DNA from 3 places in the Streptomyces sp. O3 genome. Region 3 is predicted to be linked to each of the others. Evidence: predicted binding sites of a transcription regulator. Region 3 holds the regulator's gene; each other region holds the start of a gene.

Region 1 (6,947 bases), on a different contig from region 3:
CTCCGACTCCGTGCTCCTGGTCGAGGGGCCGGGCGGTTCGGTGACCCCCGTGCTCGACGACCGCCTGGACGCGCTGCCGCCGCGGGTACGGGAACTCGGCGCCGCGGCGCGCGCCCTGCCGGACGGCTCGGCCGAGCGGGAGGCCGCGGTGGGCGGGTACCGCGCGGCGGTGGAGGCCCTGCGCAATACGGAGGGCGGCTTCTTCACGGCGGCCGCCGACCCCGGCGTGGCGGCGCGGGCGGTCACCGGGACGCTGCGCCGGGACGAGGTCACCGCGCTGGCGGCGCTCACGGACGGGGCCGGGCGCTGGGTGGAGATGTTCTCCGAGGGGACCTGGGCGGACTGCTTCGCCCTCCTGCGCAAGGAGGGGCCGCGGTCCCTGATCGACCGGGTCAGGGCGCTGGAGACGGCGCGGGCGGAGTCGGGCCCCGCGTTCCGCTGGAAGAAGCACGACGACGCGGCGGCGATCTTCGCGGAGCTGTAGCGGGGCCTGTCCGGGTCCCCTGTCCGGGACCATCCGGGACCTGTCCGGGACCTGTCCGGGCCGGTTCCGCGCTCGGTTCCTGTCTCGGTTCTCATTCCGGTCCGTGCTCGGATCCCGTTCCGGTCCGTGCTCAGTCCTGGGCGTTCTCGGCGCGCGTGTTCAGCTGGCCGAGCAGCCGGGCCAGTTCGGCCACCTCGCGGCGGTCCCAGTCGGCGAGCGTGCGCACATACTGGGCACGGCGGGCCTCCCGTACCGTGGCGAAGCGCTCGCGGCCCTCGTCGGTGAGCCGGATCAGGGACGCGCGGCCGTCGGCGGGGTCCGGCTCCCTGGTGACCAGGCCGAGGTGCTCCAGGGCGCGCAGCTGGCGGCTCATGGTCGCCTTGCCGACGCCGATGTACGCGGCGAGGTCGGTGGCCCGCTGCGCGCCGTACTCGGCGAGGCGGGCCAGCAGCCCGTACGCGGCGGGCTCCAGGTCGGGGTGGACGGCGCGGGCCATCTCGCCCGACGAGGCGCGGGCGCGGCGCAGGAAGACCGTCAGCTCGCGCTCCAGCGCGAGGAACTCCTGATCGGCGTGGCCGACCGGAGCCTCCGGGCCCTCGCCGCTCTCGTGCACCTCAGCACCCACCGATTCGCCTTCCCGAACGCCGTCACGGTACGCCTCCAGTATTTCGCAGGCTGCTACCTCCGCGCTCCGGCGGGTGCCGCGCGCGAGGGGCGGCGCGGGCCCCTCGGACCCGCGCCGCCCATGTCACGTCATCTCACGTCGCCCCACGTCACCTCACGCGGCCACCGGGGTCGCGTCCGCCGCCCGCTGCTGGCTGTTCGCCGGCGCCAGCGCCAGTTCCAGCACCTGCCGGACGTCCGTCACCGGGTGGACGTCCAGCTTGTCCAGGATCTCGGCGGGCACGTCGTCCAGGTCCGGCTCGTTCCGCTTGGGGATCACCACCGTGGTGATCCCGGCCCGGTGCGCGGCCAGCAGCTTCTGCTTGACGCCGCCGATCGGCAGCACCCGCCCGGTCAGCGAGACCTCCCCGGTCATCGCCACATCCGTACGGACCAGCCGCCCCGACAGCAGCGAGGCGAGTGCGGTCGTCATGGTGACGCCCGCGCTGGGCCCGTCCTTGGGCACCGCGCCCGCGGGGAAGTGGATGTGCACCCCGCGGTCCTTGAGGTCGCCCACCGGCAGCTCCAGTTCCGCGCCCCGCGAGCGCAGGAAGGACAGCGCGATCCGCGCGGACTCCTTCATCACGTCGCCCAGCTGGCCCGTCAGGGTCAGCCCCGACCCGCCCGTCTCGGGGTCCGCGAGCGACGCCTCGACGTACAGCACGTCGCCGCCCGCGCCCGTCACGGCCAGCCCGGTCGCCACGCCCGGCACGGCGGTCCGCCGCTCGGCCGGGTCCTGGGCGGACTCCGGCACGTGGTGCGGCCGCCCGATCAGCTCCCGCAGCTCGGCGTCCGTGACCGTGAACGGCAGCTCGCGCTCGCCCAGTTCGTGCTGCGCCGCGACCTTCCGCAGCAGCCGCGCGATGGACCGCTCCAGGTTCCGTACGCCTGCCTCGCGGGTGTACTCGCCCGCCAGCTTGCGCAGCGCGGACTCGTCGAGCGTGACTTCCTCGCCGCCCAGACCGGCCCGTTCCAGCTGCCGGTTCACCAGGTGGTCGCGGGCGATGACGACCTTCTCGTCCTCGGTGTAGCCGTCGAGCCGGACCAGCTCCATCCGGTCCAGCAGCGCCTCCGGGATGGCCTCCAGGACGTTCGCGGTGGCCAGGAAGACCACGTCGCTCAGGTCCAGCTCGACCTCCAGGTAGTGGTCCCGGAAGGTGTGGTTCTGCGCGGGGTCGAGCACCTCCAGCAGCGCGGCCGCCGGGTCGCCGCGGAAGTCCGACCCCACCTTGTCGATCTCGTCGAGCAGCACGACCGGGTTCATCGACCCGGCCTCCTTGACGGCCCGCACGATCCGTCCGGGCAGCGCCCCCACGTACGTACGCCGGTGGCCGCGGATCTCCGCCTCGTCCCGTACGCCGCCGAGCGCGACCCGGACGAACTTGCGCCCCATCGCGTGCGCGACGGACTCGCCGAGCGAGGTCTTGCCGACGCCGGGCGGTCCGACCAGCGCGAGCACCGCGCCGCCCGCCCGTCGCCCGCCACCACCCTCAACCGAGGCGCCTCGCGCCGCCCCTCCTGTCTGACGGCCGCCGACGACGCCGAGACCGCGGTCGACGCGCCGCTTGCGCACGGCCAGGTACTCGGTGATCCGCTCCTTCACGTCCTCCAGGCCCGCGTGCTCGGCGTCCAGCACGGCCCGCGCGCCCGGAATGTCGTACGCGTCCTCGGTCCGCTCGTTCCAGGGCAGTTCGAGCACGGTGTCCAGCCAGGTCTGGATCCAGGACCCCTCCGGCGACTGGTCGGAGGCGCGCTCCAGCTTGTCGACCTCCTTGAGTGCGGCCTCGCGCACCTTCTCCGGCAGGTCGGCGGCCTCCACACGGGCCCGGTAGTCGTCGGACTCCTCGCCTTCGGACTCGCCGTTCAGCTCGCGCAGCTCCTTGCGTACGGCGTCGAGCTGGCGGCGCAGCAGGAACTCGCGCTGCTGCTTGTCCACGCCGTCCTGTACGTCCTTGGCGATGGACTCGGCGACGTCCTGCTCGGCGAGGTGTTCGCTCAGCCAGCCGACGGCCAGCTTGAGCCGCGCGACGGGGTCGGCGGTCTCCAGCAGCTCGACCTTCTGGCCGGTGGACAGGAAGGGCGAGTACCCCGAGTTGTCGGCGAGCTGCGCGATGTCGTTGCTGTCAGCGAGCTGCTGCACCCGGTCCACGACCTGCCAGGCCCCGCGCTTGCGCAGCCAGCTGGCGGCGAGCGCCTTGTACTCCTTGGCCAGCTCGGCGACGGAGCCGGGCAGCGGCTCGGGCACGCTCTCCTCGACCTCGACGCCCTCGACCCACAGCGCCGCGCCGGGCCCGGTCGTCCCCGCGCCGATCTTCACCCGGTGCCGCCCACGGATCAGCGCTCCGGGGTCGCCGTCGGCGAGCCGCCCGACCTGCTCGACGGTGCCGAGCACGCCGGTGCTCGCGTACGTCCCGTCGATCCGCGGCACCAACAGCACCCGCGGCTTGCCGGTATCGCCCCGCGCGGCGGCCTGCGCGGCCTCCACCGCGGCGCGCACATCGGCGTCGCTCAGATCCAGCGGCACCACCATGCCGGGCAGCACCACTTCGCCGTCGAGCGGCAGTACGGGCAGGGTCAGCGAGGTGTACGCCTTGGACTCAGCAGCCATGATCTCCCCTTAGGCACTCAAGTTGAGCTGTATCGACTCAATGCTTATGAGCCTGGAGATGTTCCCTCACCCCTGTTCGCTCTCGGCGATCAGGGCGCTGGACGACTCCCCTGCGGTCGTCCAGCGCCCTGCGGTCCCCGTACGACGCGGCAGGCGTCAGCCCTTGTGCGCCGGGACCGGGGCCGGGTCCGGGGAGCCGGGGGGCGTGGACTGGGGTGCGGGATGGGATGCGGGCTGGGGGGTCTCGTCGTGGGTGAGGTCCGGGAGCCAGCGCAGCCAGCGCGGGAAGTACCAGTTGTGATCGCCGAGCAGGGCCATCACCGCGGGCAGCAGCACCGCGCGGATGATCGTCGCGTCGATGAGCACGGCCACCGCGAGGCCGACGCCCATCTGCTTCATGGACTGCATCGAGAGCGTGCCGAAGATCGCGAACACGGCGACCATGATCACGGCCGCGCTGGTGACGACCCCGGCCGTGGTGACGACGCCGTGCGTGATCGCGTCGCGGGTCGTACGGCCCTGGACCTTCGCCTCGCGGATCCGGGAGACGACGAACACGTGGTAGTCCATCGACAGGCCGAAGAGGATCACGAACAGGAACAGCGGCAGCCAGGCGATGATCGCCCCGACGCCCTCGGCGCCGACCAGCGACGCGCCCCAGCCGTACTGGAAGACGGCCACCAGGATTCCGTACGCCGCCCCCACCGACAGCAGGTTCAGCACGATCGAGGTGAGTGCGATCGTCAGCGACCTGAAGCAGAGCAGCATCAGCAGGAACGCGAAGACGACGACGAAGGCGAAGACCGGGGCCACGGAGGACACGATCTGCTGGTTGAAGTCATACGATCCGGCGATCATGCCGGTGACCGGGGCTTCGAGCCCGTCGACTTGGCCCAGGGTCGCGGGCCGTACCTCGTCGCGGATCAGCTTCAGGCTCTCGGCCGCCTCGTCCTGGTCCGAGCCGCCGACCAGCGGCACCGAGATCACCGCGACGTTCTGCTCTTCGTGTGTGACGACCTCGACCGGGCCGTGCGACGCGCCCGAACGGACCGCTTGCGCACGGAAGTCCGCGATGGCCCGCTGGGTCTCGGGGGCGGAGATGTCGGCGGCCTTGACCACCACGTCGGCCGGTTCCGAGCCGCCGGGGAAGGCCTCGTTGACGCGGGTGTAGGTGGCGACGATCGGGAGTGAGTCGCCGAACTCCTGGTCCAGGGTGAGGTTCTGGGTCTTCATGCCGAGCGCGGGCAGCGCGACGGCGGCCAGCGCGCCCGCCGCGACCAGCACGGCGACCGCCGGGCGCTTGAGCACGGTGCGGAGTACCGCGTGCCACATGCGGCTCTCGCCGTTCGCGTCGGACCGTTTCAGCTTGCCGATGAACGGCACGCGGCCCTTCTCGACGCGCTCGCCGAGCAGCGACAGCAGCGCGGGCAGTACGGTCACCGAGCCGGCCATCGCCACCGCGACGACCATCAGCGAGGCCAGGCCCATGCCCTGGAACTCGGTGAGCCCGGTGAACAGCATCCCGGCCATCGCCACGCAGACCGTGACACCGGACACGATGATCGCCCGGCCGCTGGTGGCCGCCGCGATCTCCAGCGCGGTCTGGGCGTCCTTGCCCGCCGCCCGCTCCTCACGCTCCCGGCGCAGATAGAACAGGCAGTAGTCCACGCCGACGGCGAGCCCGACGAGCAGCATCACGGAGCTGGCGACGTCGCCCATGGGCTGCACATGGCTGACGATCGCCATCAGGCCCATCGTCGCGACGATCGCCGAGATGGCGAGCAGCACCGGCAGCAGCGCCGCGACCAGCGCCCCGAAGGCGATCAGCAGGATGCCGAAGGCGACCGGCACGGCGGAGTACTCCGCCCGCTTGAAGTCGTCCCCGAAGGCGTCGTCGAAGGTCTTGCCCATGCTGGCGCCGCCGATCTCGGCGATGTACAGCTCATCTCCGCGCTCGCGCTGCACGCCGTCGACGGCGGCGAGCACCGGCGCCACGCGGTCGGCGGCGGTCTCCGGGTCGCCGCGGACGTTGAACTGGACGAGCGCGCTGCGCCCGTCATCGGTGATGGTCTCGGCGTCGTACGGCGACCTCACGTCCGCGACCTCGCCGGTGCCCTGGACGGCGGCGATGACCTGGTCCACGGCCGCGCGGAACTCGGCGTCGGCGGCCGTCAGGCCCGCGCGTTCGGCCTGGATGAGGACGGTCTCGCCGACCGGTTCCTCGATGCCCAGCTCGTCGATGATCTGCGCGGCGCGGCTGGTCTCGCCCTTCAGCTGCTGGCTCTGGTCGACGTCCTTCTGGCCGGTGGCCGAGCCGCCCACCGTGGCGAGCACGACGAACGCCAGCCAGATGCCGACGGCCGCCCATCGGTGCCGGGCGCTCCAGGCGCCCGCTCGGGCGGCGATCCCCCGCGCCCTCGTGTCTCGATTCATGTGGTGTTACCTCCCACCACGACGCTAGGCACGGGCGCGGGCCGGTTCGTCGTGCTGCCTGGCGAGGTCTCAGAGCGGCGTCTCCTCCACACGGAGGCCGTCAGATCCGCATAAAGGAGGAAGCAAGCCCCTTACATCTATGGGGAGTTCGCCCCGTCGCCGTCAGGGTCCGCCCGGCCCGCGCGGGGGTCAGGGCGGCGGGGCGGGGACCGGCTGCGGCAGGATGGGACGTATGCGAGACGCGTACAACCCCGCCGAACCCGTCGTCCTGGATCGCCGAGAGGGCCCGTACGGCGAGGTCGCGCTGCGGCGGCACGGCGAGCTGCTGCAGATCATCGCCAACGGGTGCTTTCTGATGGACACCTCCGACGGGCGCTCGGAGCGGCTGCTCGTCGACGCCGCCGGTGCGGCGCTCGGCGCGCGCCGGGCGCCGAGCCTGCTGATCGGCGGCCTCGGCGTCGGGTTCTCGCTGGCGCACGCGGCGGCGGATCCGCGCTGGGGCCGGATCGCGGTGGTCGAGCGCGAGGCGGCGATCATCGACTGGCACACCGGGGAGCCGGGGCCGCTGGCCGCCGTGTCCGGTCCGGCGCTCGCGGACCCGCGTACCGAGATCCTGCACACCGATCTGGTCGGGTATCTGTACGCGCGCGGCGAACGCTATGACGCGCTGTGTCTGGACATCGACAACGGCCCGGACTGGACCGTGACCGAGGACAACGCGGGGCTGTACTCGCCCGCCGGACTCGCCGCCTGTCAGGC
Region 2 (6,947 bases), on a different contig from region 3:
TGGTGCGGCTCGCCGCCGACGACCCCACGGCGCACCCGGACCGGCTCCAGCACCCGTACGCCCCGGCCGAGTTGGAGCGGGTGCTGGCCGTGCTGCGCCATCTGCTCACCGCGCGGCGTACGGTGCTGGCCGTCAACGAGGCCTATATCGCGTCGGCGGGGCAGAGCGACGCGACACGCAGCGAGCCGCCGTTCCAGCTCCAGGGCTCGTACCGCAACATGAACAAGATCGCGGAGCGGATCGTGCCGGTGATGAACGACGCCGAGCTGGCGGCCGTCATCGACGACCACTACACCGGCGAGGCCCAGACCCTCACCACGGGCGCCGAGTCCAATCTGCTGAAGCTGGCCGCGCTGCGCGGCACGCTGACGGCTCAGCAGGCGGACCGCTGGGCCGAGTTGACCGCCGCGTACGTCCGGGCGCAGGCGCTCGGCGGCGCGGAGGACGACCCGGCGGCCCGTGCGGTCGCCGCGCTCGGGCTGCTGGCCGACCGGGTGGCGGCCGTCGAGTCGGCCATCACGCGCGCCGCCGACCCGCGCCACCTGATGGCCAACCCGACGGCCCGGCACGCGGCCCGAGCGCCGGAGCCGGAAGTCTGAAACCGGAGGTCTGAAACCCGTTGGCCCTGCCTGCCGGGGCAGGCAGGGCCAACGGGGTCACGTCGCACCACCCTTGGCGGCGGTGCCGTCGCCGCCCTTGTCGTCGCCCGCGTCGTCGTCGACGATCTCCGCGTCGACGACGTCGTCCTGCTGGTCGCCCGCCGGGGGCTCCCGCCCGGCGGAGGCGTCGCCCGCCGTCTGGCCCTGCGCCCCGGCGTACATGGCCTGGCCCATCTGCTGGCTGACCGTCGCCAGCCGCTCCGTCGCCGTGCGCAGTTCGTCCGCGTCCGCCTCGGCGTCCACCTTCTCCTTGAGTTCGGCCATCGCCGACTCGACCTCGCTCCTGGTCTCGGCGGGGATCCGCTCCTCGTTGTCCCGCACGAACCGCTCGGTCTGGTAGAGCAGTTGCTCGGCCTGGTTGCGGGTCTCGGCCGCCTCGCGGCGCTTGCGGTCCTCGTCCGCGTACTGCTCGGCCTCGCGCATCATGCGGTCGATGTCGTCCTTGGGCAGCGCGGAGCCGCCGGTGACGGTCATCTTCTGCTCGCGTCCGGTGGCCAGGTCCTTCGCCGAGACATGCATGATGCCGTTGGCGTCGATGTCGAAGGCGACCTCGATCTGCGGGACGCCGCGCGGCGCGGGCGGCAGGCCGGTGAGGTCGAAGACGCCGAGCTTCTTGTTGTACGCGGCGATCTCGCGCTCGCCCTGGAAGACCTGGATGCCGACGGACGGCTGGTTGTCCTCGGCGGTGGTGAAGACCTCGGAACGCTTGGTGGGGATGGTGGTGTTGCGCTCGATGAGCTTGGTCATGATGCCGCCCTTGGTCTCGATGCCGAGGGACAGCGGGGTGACGTCCAGGAGCAGGACGTCCTTGACGTCGCCCCTGATCACTCCGGCCTGGAGCGCCGCGCCGACCGCCACGACCTCGTCCGGGTTGACGCCCTTGTGCGGGTCCTTGCCGGTGAGTTCCCTGACGAGTTCGGTGACCGCGGGCATCCGGGTCGAGCCGCCCACCAGGATGACGTGGTCGACGGCGGAGAGCTTGATTCCGGCGTCCTTGACGGCCTGGTGGAAGGGGGTCTTACAGCGTTCGAGCAGGTCCTGGGTGAGCTGCTCGAACTGGGCTCGGGTCAGCTTCTCGTCCAGGTGCAGCGGCCCTGCGGCGGACGCCGTGATGTAGGGCAGGTTGATGTTCGTCTCGCCCGCGGACGACAGCTCGATCTTGGCCTTCTCGGCGGCCTCGCGCAGCCGCTGGACCGCCATCTTGTCCTTGGAGAGGTCCACGCCGTGGCCGTTGCTGAACTGCTTCACCAGGTGGTCCAGGATGCGCTGGTCCCAGTCGTCGCCGCCGAGGTGGGTGTCGCCGTTGGTGGCCTTCACCTCGATCACGCCGTCGCCGATCTCCAGGAGAGACACGTCGAAGGTGCCGCCGCCGAGGTCGAAGACGAGGACCGTCTGTTCCTCGCCGCGGTCCAGGCCGTAGGCGAGGGCCGCGGAGGTCGGCTCGTTGATGATGCGCAGCACCTTCAGGCCCGCGATCTCACCGGCCTCCTTGGTGGCCTGGCGCTGGGCGTCGTCGAAGTAGGCGGGGACGGTGATGACCGCGTCGGTGACGTCGTCGCCGAGGTAGGACTCGGCGTCCCGTTTGAGTTTCTGCAGGACGCGCGCGCTGAGTTCCTGTGCCGTGAACCGGGTGCCGTCCACCGCGCCCTCCTGCGGGAAGCGCCAGCCGGACTCGCCCATATGGCGTTTCACCGAGCGCGCGGTGCGCTCCACGTTGGTGACCGCCTGCCGCTTGGCGACCTCGCCGACGAGTACCTCGCCGTTCTTCGCGAAGGCCACTACGGAGGGGGTGGTGCGGGCGCCCTCGGCGTTGGCGACGACGGTGGGCTCACCCCCCTCCAGCACGGCGACCACGGAGTTCGTCGTACCGAGATCGATGCCGACCGGACGTGCCATGTTCAGTCCCCTCCCGCTACGGAGTGCCTGGACCTCCAGCACAAAACTTGAGCTGAATATTGTCAAGCCCGCCTGTACCCGAGTGGGGTTCCCCCTGGGGGCCTGACCCGTCGGCAGGCCGGGCCCCTACCGCGGCGTCCCGCGCGGTATGGGCCCGGTGTGACTCCGGCTCCGGTCGCCGTCTCAGTCGCCGGTGCGGTGCACGGCGACTGTGGCGGAGCGAGGGCGGCCGCCTGGTCGGTGATCTGGCCAGTTGCTGACGGCGCGGGGGTTCTCCGGCCCCGGAGTGCCCCAGCGGTCCGTCCGCTCGCCGGGGTGCTGGATGTTGACGAAGAGGGTCTGCCCGTTCGGGGTGCTGGTGACGCCGGTGACCTCGGCCCCGCGCGGGGCGGTGAGGAAGCGACGGACCTCCTTGGTCGCCGGGTCGACGGCCAGCAGGGCGTTGTTCCCGGCCGCCTGATAGGCCGGTTCGGGTCCGCCCAGCGCGTGGCCGGAGACGCCGGTGGAGATCCACAGACTGCCGTCGGCGCTGAACCACAGGCCCTTGGGGGCGGCGAACGCCCCGTCCTCGGCGAGCTTCGGGTCGCCGGCGACCAGGAACTCCTCCCAGCGGAACGAGGGCGCCGTCGCCTTCGCCGCGTCCCCCTCCGCCTCACGCCAGCGGATGACACGCCCGTAGGGGTCGGCGCCGCGCCCGCCCGCCCCGGCGGCGGCGCGCGCCTCACCGGGCGCACACGGCTCGCATCCGGCGCTGTTGGCGAGAGCGAGGTAGACGCCGCCGTCCAGCGGGTTCACCGCGACCCGCTCCGGCCGGGCCAGCGGGGTCGCGCCCAGAGCGTCCGCGGCGAGCCTCGCCCTGACCAGGACGTCGGCCTGGTCCCGCCAGCCGCGGTCCCGTACGAGCGGGCCATGGCCGTGGCTGAGCGGCAGCCAGGCGCCCGTGCCGTCCGGGGCGATCCGCGCCACGTAGAGCGTGCCGTGGTCCAGCGGGCTCCTGCCCTGGTCACGCAGGCGGCGCCAACGGTCGGAGCTGACGTACTTGTAGAGGTACTCCCCGTCCTCGGCGTCCGTGCTGTACACGACCAGCCGGCCGGCGGCCTCGGTCACCGTGGCACCGCCGTGCATAAAGCGGCCCAGTGCCGTCCGCTTGACCGGAACCGCTGCCGGGTCGCGCGGGTCCACCTCCACGATCCAGCCGAAGTCGTCCGGGCACGCCTCGTTCGCGGCCAGGTCGAACCTCGGGTCGGCCCGGTGCCAGGGCGAGCCGAACCCGGTCGCGGACAGCCCGTATCGCATGTGGCGCTCGCCGCGTTCCCAGTCGGCGTCATCGGTGCCGAAGCAGGCGTTGAAGTTCTCCTCCGCGGCCAGATACGTGCCCCAAGGCGTCACCCCGTGGCCGCTGGCCGCCACCACGCCACGGGTGCGGCCCACGCGGGGCACGGGGCCCGAGAACCGTACCGGCGAGGTGCCGGTGATCCGCCGGTTGTACGAGGAGTCCACGGCCTGCCAGCCGTCGCCGGTCCGCCGTACCTCCAGCACGGTGAGGCCCTGGGCGGCCATCGCCTTGTCGGCTTCGCCGCCGAGCAGTCGTGAGTCGGCCGACTCGTGGCTGATCACCAGCAGCCCGCGGCGGCTGGCGACGGCGCCGTCGTCCAGCGGGAAGAACTGGACGCCGTGGTGGTGACTGCCGACCTGTCGCGCCTGCTCGGCCGCCGGATTGCCCGCGTCCTGACGCCACCGCGGCCCGGACGCGCGCACGGACTGCCCCCAGCGGGCGAGCACATCGGCGGTGTGGCCGTCGGGGACGTGGACGGCGTCCGCCTCGCTCGCCGCCACGGCCGTGAAGGCCGACAGGTTCCGCGGGCCCGGTCCCGGCCGCACCGGCGACGCACCGGACCCGCCGGCGCCCGAAGGCAGCGCGGCCGCGCCCGGAGCGCCGAGGCCCAGCAGACCGGCGGCTGCCAGCACCCCGCCCGTGACGACGCCCCGCCGGGACGGGCCTGGCGCCTGCCGGTCCGGCATGCTCGGTATACCGCGCGTGTTCGGAGTGTCGGGCGTGTTCGATGTGTTGGGCGTGTTGGGCATCAGAACCTTCCCCGGTTGAGCGCGACCTGCAGGACCTTGGTGGTGCCCGCGCCCCAGTCGCCGTCCACGATCAGGTTGGCGCCGGTCATTTTGATCAGGTGTTTCTGGAGGGCCTTCACCGTGCCCGGCCCCTGGTCGCCGTCCACGGTCAGGCGGGCGCCGGCCCAGGTGTTGAGGTGCCGCTGCAGACCGCGCACGGACCCCGCGCCCCATACGCCGTCCGCGACCACGCCGATGGCCTGCTGGGTCGCGGCGACCGTCGCCGGGCCGAAGTCGCCGTCCACGGTCAGCCCCGGCCCGTCGCCGTAGTGCCCGTACGCGACGTCGGTGGCCGGTCCCCACAGCCCGTCGGCCGGGACCCCGGCCTTCTTCTGCAGCCACTTCACCCCCGCCTCGGTGCTCGGGCCGAAGAGGCCGTCCACGACCAGGGCCGGGGTGTACCCGAGCCGGTTCACCGCGGTCTGCTGGTAGACGACGGAACGGATGGTCGTCAGGCCGCCGTTGGAGTAGGTGGCGTCATCACCGGCGAGGATGTTGTACGCCTTCTCGGTGTCCGGCCCCCACAGGCCGTCCGCGAGGACCCCGCCCTTCTTCTGGAGCCACTTCACCGCGGCCTCGGTGTTCGGCCCGAAAGCGCCGTCCACGGCCAGCGCGGGGGTGTATCCCAAGCCGTTCACCGCGCGCTGCTGCGAGGCGACGGTCCGGATCGAGGTCAGGCCCCCCGAGCTGGTGCCGGTGCTGGTGTACGCCCGGTACGCCTTCTCCGTGTCGGGCCCCCAAAGGCCGTCGGCGGCCACCCCGACCTTGGTCTGGAGCCACTGCACCCCGGCCTTCGTCTGGGGTCCGAGTACGCCGTCCTCGGCCAGCGGCGGGCTGTATCCCAGGCTGTTCACCGCGCGTTGCTGCGCGTAGACCGACCGCCCCGAGCCGTCGCCGCCGGTCCCGCCGATGACGTCCTTCAGCCCGTCCGCCGGCATACCGGCGCGCACCCAGGCCCGCAGGTCACTTCCCGGACAGGAGGTGGACCCCAAGGCGCTGTGGTAGGTCCCCTTCAGCTTCCGGCCCAGTACCGCGTTGGTCCTCTCGTACAGGCTGCGGATCGCCACCTTCGCCGCGGGCGTCGCGTCACCGTCGCGGCCGATGAAGCACACGGCGATATGCGAGCGGTTGTAACCGACGGTGTGGGCCCCCTCGCCGTACCAGCCCCGGCCCTGGTACACCCGGCCGCCCCGGTCCACCAGGAAGTTGTAGCCGATGTCCGACCAGCCCTGGGAGTCCATGTGGTAGTTCTGGATCTGCCGCACGGTCTGCGAGGGCGGACCGGACGAATAGTGCACGACGAAACCGGTGCGCTCCGACGCGGGGACCTTGACCACCGCGCGGGCCGGGCGCGCGCCCCAGGACGACCTGGAGATGATCGTCAGGGTGCTGGGCTCCGGTGCGGGCTTGCTGAGCGGCTCGGGGTCGATGTCCGACCCGTTCCTGGCGTACTTGCGGAGAGCGTCCCCCGGACACTCGGTGGGGAAGCCGTTCGCGCTGTGCGGGAAGATCTTGGGTCCGGCCTTGCGGTGGTTCGGCAGCTCGTACCGCAGATGGGCGATCAGGCTCCGCATCGACTTCAGCATCGCCGTCGTCGGCTCACCGTAGATGGTCAGCATGCCCTGGATCGAGTAGAACCCGGTGTTCCGGCCGACGCTCCGGCCGTCCACGTCGATCTCCTCGCCGCCGTTCGCCTCGCCCCGCTGATAACCCCGGCCCTCGTAGACATAACCGTGCGGGCAGACCAGGAAGTTGTAGTCGATGTCCCCTGTTTCCTTGTAGTGGTCCGGGAACATGGACGCGATCTTCTTGCGGCAGTCCGTCTCCGAGTTCGTGATGAACGGGAGGCGGCTCCCGATGTAGTGGATGAAGACGCCGCCCTTCCACGGCTCCCAGGACCGGTGGGACGGGCTCGGCGGGTTGCTGAAGCGGCTGACGTACCAGTCGTTGGTACGGGCCTCCTTCGCCAGCGTGAGCAGGGGCATGCTGATGTACTGGGCCCAGGTGGACCGCTTCTGGATGGTGACAGACGGCATCTGTCCAGATCACCGCTTCCTCGGTTGGTACGGGGATGGGAGCGTCTCCGGACCGCCCCCCACCTGGCCAGGGAACGGCGGGACCACGGGAGAATCCGGGACGCCCACCGCCGTGACCAGGGGTTTCCCCCTCTCGGTGGCGGCGTGGTGGGACGGCGGGGGACGTCCCGGACCGCTGCCGCACGGCTGCGGGACGCGCGTGGCGGGTCGGTCGAAGTCCCAGCCAACGTCC
Region 3 (6,947 bases):
GCGAGCAGCTCGTCTACCAGACCGAGAAGTTCCTCACCGACAACGAGGACAAGGTCCCCGCCGAGGTGAAGACCGAGGTTGAGGAGGCGCTCACGGAGCTGAAGGAGAAGCTCAAGGGCGAGGACTCCGCCGAGATCCGCACGGCCAGCGAGAAGGTCCAGGCCGTCGCGCAGAAGCTCGGCCAGGCCATGTACGCCGACGCGCAGGCCGCCCAGGCGGCCGCTGGCGGCGAGGCCGGCGCCGAGGGCGCGGCGGGCGCCGGCCAGTCCAAGGCCGACGACGACGTCGTGGACGCCGAGATCGTCGACGACGAGAAGCCGGGCGACGCCAAGGGCGGTGCCGCGTGACGGAGGAGACTCCGGGCTTCGACGAGCAGCCCGACGTCCCCTCCGGCGACGCGGTCGACGACGCCGAGCCGAAGGCCGCCGCCTCCTCCTCCGCCCCGGAGGAGGAGGCCGCGGCCCCGGCCGGGGACGCAAGCGCACAGGCCACGGGCCTGACGGCCCAGCTGGACCAGGTACGCACCGCGCTCAACGAGCGCACCGCGGACCTCCAGCGGCTCCAGGCCGAGTACCAGAACTACCGGCGTCGCGTGGAGCGCGACCGGGTCACCGTCAAGGAGATCGCCAGCGCGAACCTGCTGACCGAGCTCCTGCCGACGCTCGACGACATCGGCCGCGCCCGTGAGCACGGCGAGCTGGTCGGCGGCTTCAAGTCGGTGGCCGAGTCGCTGGAGACCGTCGTCGCCAAGATGGGTCTGCAGCAGTTCGGCAAGGAGGGCGAGCCCTTCGACCCGACGATCCACGAGGCCCTGATGCACTCGTACGCGCCGGACGTCACCGAGACGACCTGCGTCGCGATCCTGCAGCCTGGGTATCGCATCGGCGAGCGCACCATCCGCCCCGCGCGGGTGGCCGTCGCCGAGCCGCAGCCCGGCGCGCAGACCGTCAAGGGCGAGGGCGCCTCCGCATCCGAGGAGACGGCCGAGCCGACGGCGCAGGAGAAGGAGAGCGGTGGCCCGGACGAGGGCTGACGCGACGAACGAGGCAGTGACCGCAGGAGAGGAGGGACGTCGGGGATGAGTACCAAGGACTTCATCGAGAAGGACTACTACAAGGTTCTCGGCGTCCCCAAGGACGCCACCGAAGCCGAGATCAAGAAGGCGTACCGCAAGCTCGCCCGCGAGAACCACCCGGACGCCAACAAGGGCAACGCCAAGGCCGAGGAGCGCTTCAAGGAGGTCTCCGAGGCGAACGACGTACTCGGCGACCCCAAGAAGCGCAAGGAGTACGACGAGGCGCGCACCCTCTTCGGGAACGGCGGCTACCGACCCGGACCCGGCGCGGGCGGCAACTTCAACTTCGACCTGAGCGACCTCTTCGGAGGCGGCGGGCCGGGCGGAGGGACCTCCGGCGGCGGTGCGGGCGGCGCGGGCGGCTTCGGCGGCGGCCTCGGGGACGTGTTCGGCGGACTGTTCAACCGGGGCGGCGCGGGCGCGGGTACCCGTACCCAGCCGCGCCGCGGCCAGGACGTCGAGTCCGAGGTGACGCTCAGCTTCACCGAGGCCGTGGACGGTGCGACGGTCCCGCTGCGGATGTCGTCCCAGCAGCCCTGCAAGGCGTGCTCCGGCACCGGCGACAAGAACGGCACGCCCCGCGTGTGCCCGACCTGCGTCGGCACCGGGCAGGTCTCGCGCGGCGGCGGCGGCGGCTTCTCGCTCACCGACCCGTGCGTGGACTGCAAGGGGCGCGGGCTGATCGCCCAGGACCCCTGCGAGGTGTGCAAGGGCTCGGGCCGCGCGAAGTCGTCGCGGACCATGCAGGTCCGCATCCCGGCGGGCGTCTCGGACGGGCAGCGCATCCGGCTGCGCGGCAAGGGCGCGCCCGGCGAGCGGGGCGGCCCGGCCGGTGACCTGTATGTGGTCGTCCATGTCGACGCCCACCCGGTCTTCGGCCGCAAGGGCGACAACCTCACCGTCACGGTGCCGGTCTCCTACCCGGAGGCGGCGCTCGGCGGCGAGGTGAAGGTGCCGACGCTCGGCGGGCCCCCGGTCACCCTGAAACTGCCCCCCGGCACGCCCAACGGCCGTACGATGCGGGCCCGCGGCAAGGGCGCGGTCCGCAAGGACGGCACTCGGGGCGACCTGCTGGTCACCGTCGAGGTGGCGGTGCCGACGCAGCTCAGCGTGAAGGCGCAGGAAGCTCTGGAGGCCTACCGCGAGGCGACCGCGGAGGACGACCCGCGGGCAGAACTGTTCCAGGCCGCGAAGGGAGCATGACGCGATGGACGGCCGCCGACGTAACCCGTATCAACTCACGGACGAGACACCGGTGTACGTGATCTCGGTGGCCGCCCAGCTGTCGGGTCTGCACCCGCAGACCCTGCGGCAGTACGACCGCCTGGGTCTGGTCTCCCCGGACCGCACGGCCGGGCGGGGCCGCCGGTACTCGGCCCGCGACATCGAACTGCTGCGCACCGTCCAGCAGTTGTCGCAGGACGAGGGCATCAACCTGGCGGGCATCAAGCGCATCATCGAGCTGGAGAACCAGGTCGCCGCGCTCCAGTCCCGCGTCGCGGAGCTCTCCGCGGCGGTGGAGGGCGCGGCGGCGGCGATGCGGCAGCGCGAGGCGCAGGTGCACGCGTCGTACCGGCGCGACCTGGTCCCGTACCAGGAGGCGCACCAGACGAGCGCGCTGGTGGTGTGGCGGCCGGGGCGCGGCGAGTAGCGCGTTCGTTGTAGCCGCTGGCTCGCGGGGCCGGGAGAGCTGTGCTCTCCCGGCCCCGCTCACGCGTGCGCGTTGCGCGTGAGCGTCGCGCGTGCGCCGCGCACCCGCCTGTGTCCGTGTGCAGCTGGCGTTCGGCGCGCGCGTTCCCGTGCTCGTGCGCTCTGGCGTTCGGCGTGCCCGTGCGCTTACGGCAGTGCCGAACTCACCGCGTCGGCCGCCGTCATCCACCAGGGCTGGCCGCCGGTGCCGAACGCGGCGGCCAGCGCGTAGCCGAGGGCCGCGTCGACAGGCCGTACGTCATCGGCACCGGCACCGGCACCGGCACCGTCACTGGAATCGGCATGAGCCTCGCGCCACTCGGCGATCACCCGACCGTCCCCGTCGGACAGGAGATCCCCGAGGTACGTCCCGTCTCGGGTCAGCCGACTGCTGGGCACCGAGTCCGGCATGAGCCGGTACCTGGCCCCGCCGTACTCCACGTCGACGCGGTACGACCGCCGCGAGATCCGGCCCTTGGCGGGCTTCAGGACCGCCGCGACGCCGTCGACGCTCAGGCTGAGCCGCCCGCCCTCCCGCGTACCGATGGCCACCTGCTCGTCGACCTCGGCGTCGGGGTCGCGACGCAGCGTGACACGCGGGATCCGCTCTCCCTCGACGACCAGCAGTCCTTCCCGAACATCGAGCTGGACGCGGATATCCCCGAACCGGTCGTCATGGAGGGAAGTCGGAGTGTGAGCCGGTATCGATGCCGAGTCGTTCATGGGTGGCCTTCGGTTCCTTGTGATCGCGGTCGACTATTGGACCGTGATGCGATGTCTGCCTGGTCTATTCGTGCCCGGCGTGCGCGTCGGTTGCTCCGGCCGCTGCTGCTGTCTCGCGGGCCGCTCAGTCGGCGTCGTCGGTGAGGGAACGCAGGAGGGCGGCGAGGGGGCCGGGCGTGGTCGTCAGGATGGTGGTCGGGGTGTCGCTCTCGCGGAGGTGGATGGTTCCGTCGGGCGTGATGGCTACGAAGGCACACTCCCCCTGCGGGCCGCCGCTGAACGATGACTTCTGCCAGTTCAGGTCGGGCATCCGGGCCTCCTACAGCGTGTAGAGAAGGTGCTGGATGAGAGCCAGCGAGTCCTTCGCCGAGTGTGCTTCAGGGGCCAACGATACGTTGACGAGTTCGAGGGCGTTCTCGGAGAGCCGGTCGAACAGCGCGCTGTACTGCTGAAGATGGGTCTGGGTGCCCAGGTAACGGGGGCCTGAGGGCTGTTCCAGGATCACGGTGCCCAGTTGCGGCGTACTCGGGAAGACATGGACGAAGTTCCCTGTGAGGGCTGCGTGAGCCAGCGTGCTGAAGGGGAAGATCTGGATGGCGAGCCGCGTCCCTGAGGAGGCGACCTGGTTCGGCGTGCACCGCGTGCCGTACGACACGGAGGTGACCATTCCCGAGGGCCTTGCGAAGGGCTTCGCCATCACCGAGGCGATCACCGGTCCGCACCACCCCCTGAAGGTGGCGTGAGGTCGACGCCTGGGCGGTTCGGGGCGTCCAGGGGCCGCGCGCGGAGTGACTCCGTGTCCCGAACCTTCCACAATGGGTGAGGTTGGGGGTGGTTGTTCTGGGGCCCTGTTTGGGACATGTCGCAACATGGCGGTGGTGGGGCGGGGTGCGGCCGTGCATCGTGGGTACCGGCACCTCGGCTGACTTCCCCCGTTCGGTCGGGGTGCCCGCCATCGCGGCTCGGGGGGTGTGAGGCGTGGTGGGGGAGCGGGAGTCTCATCGGCATGGGGTGGAAGAGCTGTGCGCGGACGCGGAGCGGGTGTACGCGCGGGCGCTGCGCGCGGGGCGGGTGTCGCGTGGGGAGGCGGGGGAGGCGTGGTGCCTGGTCGATCTGGGGTTGTTGCACCCTGATCCGGGCGGCGATGTGGAGTGGCTGTTGCCGACGAGTCCGGGCACCGTGATGTCGCGGCTCCTGCGGGGTGCCCAGGAGGAGTTGGCCGAGGCTCACCGCCGTACGGCGGCGGGCGCGGCCGCGTTCGCCCGCTTCGCGGAGGTGCAGGGGGCGGCGGCTCCGGAGCCGGTGGGCGGCGTGATCAGGGTGCTGGAAGGGATACCCCGCATCAACGAAGCTCTGGACGAGGCGAACGCTGTATGTGAGTCGGAGCTGTTAAGTGTGCAGCCTGGTGGGATCCGGCCTGAGAAGGATCTGACGACCGCGTTGCCCAGGGCGCTGGACCTGCAGCGGCGCGGCATACGGATCCGGTCGCTGTACACCCATGTGGCACGGCATGGCCAGGGCCTGCATCACTACCTGAACGCGGTGCGCGGGGTGGGGCGGGAGAGCGAGATTCGCACGCTTGACGAAGTCACCGAGCGGATGCTGATCTACGATCGGACCGTCGCGTTCATCCCGGCCAACGCCGAGCGCACCCTCGCCCTGGAGGTGCGTCAGCCCGCACTCCTCGAGTTCCTCGCCGTGGTCTTCGAGCGCCTGTGGCATCTGGGTGTGCCCTTGGACGAGCAGCCACCCGCGCGGGCTGGCGTGGCGGGGGTCACCCGTCGGGAGCACGCCATCGCGGCGCTCTTGGCGGATGGCCATACGGGTGCCGAAGTCGCGCGGCGTCTCGGCATCAACGTGCGTACGTGCCGTCATCACATCGCCAGGCTGGCGGAGGCTCTGGGAAGTACGACGCGGGCACAGCTGGGGGTTCGTATCGTCCAGTCGGGCTTGGACGTACCGCCGGACAGATCTTCGGGGCTACTCGGGTTGGTTCAGGATTCCTGACTGGGCGATGAGGTAGCCGAGTTGGGTTCGGCTGCCGCTGCCGAGCGCGGCGGCGAGCTTGGCGATGTGGGCGCGACAGGTGCGCACGTTCATGCCGAGGCGGCGAGCGATGGCGTCGTCGACGTGGCCCTCGACCAGCAGCCGGGCGATGGAGTGCTGGATGCTGGTGATGCCTTCGGGGGTGCGGGTGCGGGGGAACTGCTCGTCCAGCGGAAGGGCTCGGTCCCATGCGTCCTCGAAGACCGTGACCAGATAGGCGACCAGGCCTGGATGGCGTAGCTCAAGCGCGACCTGACGGTCGTCGCGGGCTGGGATGTACGCGATCTTGTGGTCGATGATGATCAGGCGCTCGATGAGCTGTTCCAGCGTGCGGATCTCCATCCGCTCGGAACCCGCCTGCTCCTTGTAGGCCTGGATGCCCTGGCTGTGCCGGGCTGTGTGCTGGTAGAGGGTGCGTATCCGCACACCCCGGTCGAGGAGCGGCTGTACGCGCTTCAGGGCGGTGGTGAGGATGTCCGGGCTTCGGCCGCCGCCGGGCTGGAGCGTGAGCAGCTCCTCGGAGCACTCGGCCGTCGCGCGGCTCAGCGCGTCGTCGATGCGGCTGAGTCCCTCAAGGACGGTGATGGCATGGGTGGTGGCGGGGTTCTGTGCGCTTATGGCCATGAAAGGCTCGAAAGCGCCGCTGAGGGCGATGGTCTGCCGTCGGCGTTCCTGTATCTCCTCCTCGAGGGGGAGCAGAAGTTGAGCCAGTGCGGCGGTAGGGGGAACCGGGCGAAGCCACTCAGCGTCATCCGGGTCTGGGTGCAGTAGGGAGAGGTCTGCGAGGCAGGGCGTCGAAACTGCCTCGGACCTGGCTATTCGGCCTCGCCGCAGGGCCCTCGCGTAGAGGTTCGCCCCCTCCTCGCACAGCTCCAGGTGACCATGCGGATGTACGGAATCATTCCTATCTGTCCGCATTTGAACACCCCCCAGGCTCTTGAATTTCAGGAACATGATGCACGTAGCCAGTGGTGAAACCGCAAGGACTGAGCCATTGTCGTGAACGCGGGGGAGCAAAAACAATCAAGTGAGGTCGAAGCCGCCCATGTTCAAGAGAACGCTTCGCTCGGTGCTTGCTATCGCCTTCGTCGCGGCGGCCGCTGTGGGCGTCGCGGTGCCGATGGATCCAGTCTGGAACGCTGCCCCGGCCATCGTTGCGGCACCGTCGGATCCGGTCTGGGATGCCGCCCCGGTAGCTATGAAGGACCCCGTGTGGAACGTGATGCCGGGCGGGACCGCCATGAGCACAGGGACGGAGCCAGTCGCATGACCACACCCCCCGACGATCGTTCCTTTCGCAGGGAGATGGCCACCGCCTACCGTTCCGGGTGGCACTTCGTCGACCTCGTCACCGCCCTGCCTCGCCCTGGCGACTCGATGATGGTCACCCTCCTCGGGCAAGCGGTCCTCGTCG

What was found. The regulator HspR, encoded in region 3, represses chaperone genes until heat shock. The targets are predictions, from matches to a motif close to TTGAGNNNNNNNNNCTCAA.
Positions count from the first base shown of each region.
Region 1: lon (endopeptidase La) is a predicted target of HspR. The motif match lies at 3,778-3,796, and genes of this name have one in related genera.
Region 2: dnaK (molecular chaperone DnaK) is a predicted target of HspR. The motif match lies at 2,603-2,621, and genes of this name have one in related genera.

Region 1 covers NZ_JBTVYK010000061.1:34,070-41,016, forward strand. Annotated here, with positions in the region: gene ACX6XY_RS25480 (hypothetical protein) at 1-484, shown strand, start outside; gene ACX6XY_RS25485 (MarR family winged helix-turn-helix transcriptional regulator) at 615-1,109, opposite strand; gene lon (endopeptidase La) at 1,263-3,755, opposite strand; gene ACX6XY_RS25495 (MMPL family transporter) at 3,912-6,188, opposite strand; gene ACX6XY_RS25500 (spermidine synthase family protein) at 6,412-6,947, shown strand, end outside.
Region 2 covers NZ_JBTVYK010000034.1:61,035-67,981, forward strand. Annotated here, with positions in the region: gene ACX6XY_RS18515 (DNA repair ATPase) at 1-599, shown strand, start outside; gene dnaK (molecular chaperone DnaK) at 657-2,555, opposite strand; gene ACX6XY_RS18525 (PhoX family protein) at 2,739-4,577, opposite strand; gene ACX6XY_RS18530 (peptidoglycan recognition protein family protein) at 4,640-6,715, opposite strand.
Region 3 covers NZ_JBTVYK010000038.1:23,469-30,415, forward strand. Annotated here, with positions in the region: gene dnaK (molecular chaperone DnaK) at 1-347, shown strand, start outside; gene grpE (nucleotide exchange factor GrpE) at 344-1,033, shown strand; gene dnaJ (molecular chaperone DnaJ) at 1,079-2,278, shown strand; gene ACX6XY_RS19870 (heat shock protein transcriptional repressor HspR) at 2,283-2,726, shown strand; gene ACX6XY_RS19875 (hypothetical protein) at 2,912-3,487, opposite strand; gene ACX6XY_RS19880 (DUF397 domain-containing protein) at 3,612-3,797, opposite strand; gene ACX6XY_RS19885 (Scr1 family TA system antitoxin-like transcriptional regulator) at 3,807-4,142, opposite strand; gene ACX6XY_RS19890 (hypothetical protein) at 4,081-4,230, shown strand; gene ACX6XY_RS19895 (helix-turn-helix transcriptional regulator) at 4,499-5,494, shown strand; gene ACX6XY_RS19900 (helix-turn-helix transcriptional regulator) at 5,468-6,451, opposite strand; gene ACX6XY_RS19905 ((2Fe-2S)-binding protein) at 6,800-6,947, shown strand, end outside.